Regions from separate parts of the Butyrivibrio sp. FCS006 genome, predicted to be linked through region 2. Evidence: riboswitches for the same ligand, from Rfam matches in the RefSeq annotation. Region 2 holds a riboswitch; the other holds the start of a gene.

Region 1 (2,398 bases), on a different contig from region 2:
AAAAGACACTAACGAGATAGAGCTTGCTTATGATAAGCACACAGGTATCATCTCTTCAGCAACAAAGGATGGCTCAACAATTACTTATTCAAAGAATGAGAAGGGTAAGGTAGTGCCCAGCGGATCCCTGACCATGAATGTTGAGGGCGTTGGATCCTTTGAACTGGATCTTTCCAATACTACAAACTTTGCCGGTGGTTCAACAAGTCACGCATCTACTATCTATGCATACAAGGGTGATACCAAGGGACTTCAGAAGGGCTTCCCTCGCGGAGAGCTCACAGGTCTTTCCTTCGGAACCGACGGATCGGTTTACGGAACTTACTCAAACGGCCAGACCATCAAGAAGGCTCAGATAGCAGTAGCTGAGTTCTCAAATGCCATGGGCCTTGAGAAGGTTGGAGATAATCTCTACCAGGCATCTCTTAACTCAGGTGCAGCCATGATCCAGGATATCACCAAGGACGGCGGTTACATGAACAGCGGAGTACTGGAGGGAAGTAACATAGATCTTGCAAAAGAGTTCACTGACATGATCACAACACAGCGTGGATTCCAGGCAAACAGCAGAGTTATCACAACTTCTGATGAGATGCTGCAGATACTTAAAGGACTAAAGCGATAAAACGATAAAACGTCAAAAAAGAGGAAACCATAAAAAAGTTAAAATTTTTTGAAATTCTATATCAAAGAGCTGGAGCACATTCCAGCTCTTTGCTTTTGGAAACTGTGAACATTTTGTGAAAAAAATTATTGTCAATATTCAAAATATGTTATATATTGGATTCACGCGATAAGGGGAACGTGATTAAAAGTAATTGTGTGTAGGGTAGTTCTATTTTCTTGAGCTAAGTTTTTTTAGCAGGATAAAGGCAAAGCCATCGTGAGATGGTGACGCAAAGCTAAAGGGTCTTAACACATATAACATGTGACAAGACAGCCAGTTGCTGGTGCTGGAGGAAACGGTGCCATAGAAAATGACCAGGGCTGTTTAGGGGTAAACGGTTGGTCTATTTTTTTGGAATTTTAGTACTAGTAATGTCCTACGTACGATCGGACTATTTTGCGTATGCCTTATTTTTGCGCAATTTTTGCAATTATAGGTATCATGCGGATTAGTTCGGGCATGGTACCTTTTTTGTGCAGAGCACAAAAACAAATAACAGATTTGGAAGGCCAAGATGGCAGAAGTTAATCTTAAGAAACTTAGCAGAGCAGACCTACTTGAGATGATGATCAATTTCTCGGAGGAAGCCGAAGCAGCTAAGAGACACGAACAGGAATACAAGGAAGAACTCGAGCGTGAAAAGCTCGCAATGCAACAGCAGATGGCCGAAGAAAGAGCCGCACTTCTTAAGAACTTCGATGAAGAAAAGGCTGAGATGAGAGCTAAGTTTGCTGAACAAAAAGCTCAGCTGCAAGAGAAGTACGAGAAAGACATTGAAGGACTCAAGGCCAGACTTGAAGGAGAAAAAAATGAACTTCAGCTTCAGGTTGATGATTCATTATCCAAGATAAAGAAAGCCGGAAACCTCGCAGAGGCATCGCTCCTGATCGGAGGAATCCTGGAATCAGCTCAGAAGGCAGCAGATATCTACTTAAAGACGATTAAGGACAAGGCAAAAACGGATGAGTGAAGAACAGAACATTAAGCCTTCTGTTGAAGATCTGAGAAAAGAGCTTAAGAGGGTAAACAGCAAAAAAGAATACCGAAGGGTTCTGCGAAATACTCTGATCGTTGTAATAACGGTGGCAGCACTGTCGGTCCTGATTTCAAGTTTTTTTGTGACAGGACTTAAGGTTACGGGAGATTCCATGACACCGACCCTCCAGACCGGAGAGATAGTCATAGCTCAGAATCAAAGCTCTTTTGAACCGGGAGATCTGATGGCGTTCTACTACAACAACAAGGTTTTGGTTAAAAGAGTTTTAGGCTCCCCGGGAGACTGGATAAACATTGATGAAAACGGAGTAGTATCGGTCAACGGAGTTGAACTTCCCGAGGACTATGTTTCAGACAGGAGCCTTGAGCCAACGGACATCGAGTTTCCGTATCAGGTTCCGGAGAACAGATATTTTGTTTTAGGCGATCACAGAAGTGCATCCATAGATTCGAGATCAAGTGTTGTAGGATGTGTCACCAAAGAACAGCTCATAGGAAAGATATTTTTCAGGGTATATCCCTTTGATGTCTTTGGCGGAATGTAAGACTTCTGAGCTGCATATATTTTTTTGCCCTTTTGTGGGGTGACAACTTAAACGTTTTCGAAGCATCATATCAAATATTTAATTTTGTAAAATACAATTTGTTTCATGATTGAAACCACAGAGTTTATAAAGATTTAACGAGTTTCACACAAAATTCACAGAAAACCACAGGTTTTCAAGTAAACAGGGG
Region 2 (2,398 bases):
GTGATAAGAATAAGTTTTTGATTTGCCTAGATAGTAAATTAAATGCCTGATAATCACCGATATAGATATATATGAGCCTTCCGGCTTAAGATATAATGATTTCAACATAAAAATTGTTGGAGGGCTTATAATAATGACTGCACAGGTTTTATTGATTCTTGTTTTGGTTGCTACGATAATACCGGTATGTTTACTGTTCGGTATTCCTGCATCAAAATATAACAAGAAGGTTCAGAAGGAAGAAACGGAGGAAAGACAATGAGCAAATATGTTTCACTGGACAAACGAAGTAAGAAACAGCAAAAAGAGTACCATTCCAAACAGAGACGCACCTGGGGAGATCTTAATCCAGTAACAAGGAGCGTTCCAAACGGAAAGGCCTACAACCGCAAGAAAGAAAAAGAGAGGATCAGCAAAGAATTCAGGGATGGATTTGGAGCTGATTCTTTTTTGTTTGAATCTAAAAGTGTTTTCGCAAATAGCGAAATAACATGCCCCTTTTTGCTGATATAATCATGTAATCTTTGCTCTGACAGAAATATAATGAATTCATCAACAAGCAACAGATGACAATGGTTTTTGATTTGAGAAAGGAAGGTGAGGAATCATGTTGTCGCTGCTTTTTATTATATTTTTCTTTTGGATTTTTGGAAAAATGATTGGCTTTGCATTCAGAGCAAGCTGGAGCATCATCAAAGTTATGTTTACACTGGTGTTCCTTCCACTTATTCTTGTGGGCCTTGTATTTAAAGGACTTGTTGCTATTGCATTGCCGGTACTGTTGGTGGTTGGGCTCTTTAGCCTTTTGGAAAGGGCCTGAAAATGAAAGAGGACAAGGAAATGACAGCGGACAAAAGATTTAAAAAGGTTTATTCACAGGGAGCAGTTAATGTTACTGAGATCTGGGTTGACCAGGACACAGGCGTTAACTACATATTCCATGCAAGTGGATATGCTGGAGGACTTACACCCATGCTGGACAGGGATGGTAAGCCGGTAATCAGTCCAGTTGAAAATAGATAGTACTCGGCAAAGGCGGTCTGTGGGGTGACCATTACCATGGACCGCCTTTAAAACACTTTTATCAATAAATATCGTTAGGGCAAAAATCAATTTAAAGGTAAACCCGGAGCAATCCGGCGGCACAAAGCTATAGGGACTCGAAAGAGTTAGCCAGTTGCAATCATTATAGGAGCTGGCAATCAGCTCCATTTTTTTACCACAAAAGTAATAAAAGTGATTCGATTCCAGTAAATATGGGCATTCCAAGCAGTCCGGATTATAACCCTTCAAAATTGTTAGGATAGTATCATCAGGAAACAGCAAACAGCAAACCGAATTAAAAAAGCCATTTTAAAGTCAGGAGGCCATTATGAAGTACGCAGTTATAGATCTTGAGTTTTGTAAAGTACCTAAGGGATATAAGAAGTTCGGTTATAAGTGGTGCCAGGAGACAATCCAGATCGGAGCAGTCCTTCTTGATGAGGATTATGAGATTATTGATGAGTTCAATACTTATGTAAGACCTGAGTATGGTCACATAGACTGGTTCATCGAGAATATGACTGGAATATCCCAGGCTGACGTAATCTCAGCTCCTTCATTTGCAGAAGCTCTGGAGGCTTTTCTTGATTGGCTTCCATATGACGATGTCAGATGCGTATCCTGGAGCGATTCAGATCCTAAGCAGATTGTTCACGAAGTAGTTGCCAAGGGAATTGAAGATGAGCGCCTTGAGATCATCTTTGCTAACTGGATGGATTGTCAGAAGACCTTTGGCCAGAAGATGGGCAGGAAGAATGCGTACAAGCTTGAGGAAGCACTTATCGCATCAGACATTATTCCTGAGGGTAGAGCACATGATGGCCTGGCTGATGCCTACAACACAGCACTTCTTTTCGCTAAGCTTGAGCAGAATCCTGATTATGAGCTGAATGAGTTCTACCAGACTGCAAGGAACGAGGAGACTGAGCATCTGAGCTTTTGCATGGGAGACCTGTTTGCGGGGATAGTGCTGGCGTGAATACAAAAAAATGGGGGACAACATATTACCACCTTTTTGGTGGGGGTATGTTGTTTTTCTAACTGATAAAATAAAGAAAAATCCATGAAAAGATTACGCAGAGTCATCAAGAAGTAATTAAATATATACAATGTTTATTGTTATTTCGGAATTGGAATTACGCTATCATGATACAATTATTGTTGGAGTAGTTTGTGCGAATGACAATATTTTGAAGAAAAAGAGTTGCCATCTGAAGTTGCGGGGCAGCGGTGGATTATACCTTTTTAAAGCTTCCATAACATATTGTATAGTAACAGGGGAAACATATCAGAAAAGCACATCATATAGTTGGTGTTTTTATGGGACTGCAGATTTTGCATACTATAACCATAG

Evidence for each region. A riboswitch is a leader RNA that binds a small molecule or an ion and turns the genes downstream of it on or off. The one in region 2 is predicted to bind cyclic di-GMP.
Region 1: another riboswitch for cyclic di-GMP. It lies ahead of G633_RS20185 (hypothetical protein); the one in region 2 lies ahead of G633_RS0106060 (3'-5' exonuclease).

The regions. Positions count from the first base shown of each region.
Region 1 covers NZ_KE384205.1:104,871-107,268, reverse strand. The annotation lists gene G633_RS19540 (flagellar hook protein FlgE) at 1-625, shown strand, start outside; cyclic di-GMP riboswitch class I at 862-952, shown strand; gene G633_RS20185 (hypothetical protein) at 1,182-1,637, shown strand; gene lepB (signal peptidase I) at 1,630-2,208, shown strand.
Region 2 covers NZ_AUKB01000014.1:6,361-8,758, reverse strand. The annotation lists gene G633_RS20345 (hypothetical protein) at 134-262, shown strand; gene G633_RS17595 (hypothetical protein) at 259-513, shown strand; gene G633_RS0106070 (hypothetical protein) at 656-820, shown strand; gene G633_RS0106065 (DUF6440 family protein) at 841-1,023, shown strand; cyclic di-GMP riboswitch class I at 1,110-1,185, shown strand; gene G633_RS0106060 (3'-5' exonuclease) at 1,373-2,023, shown strand.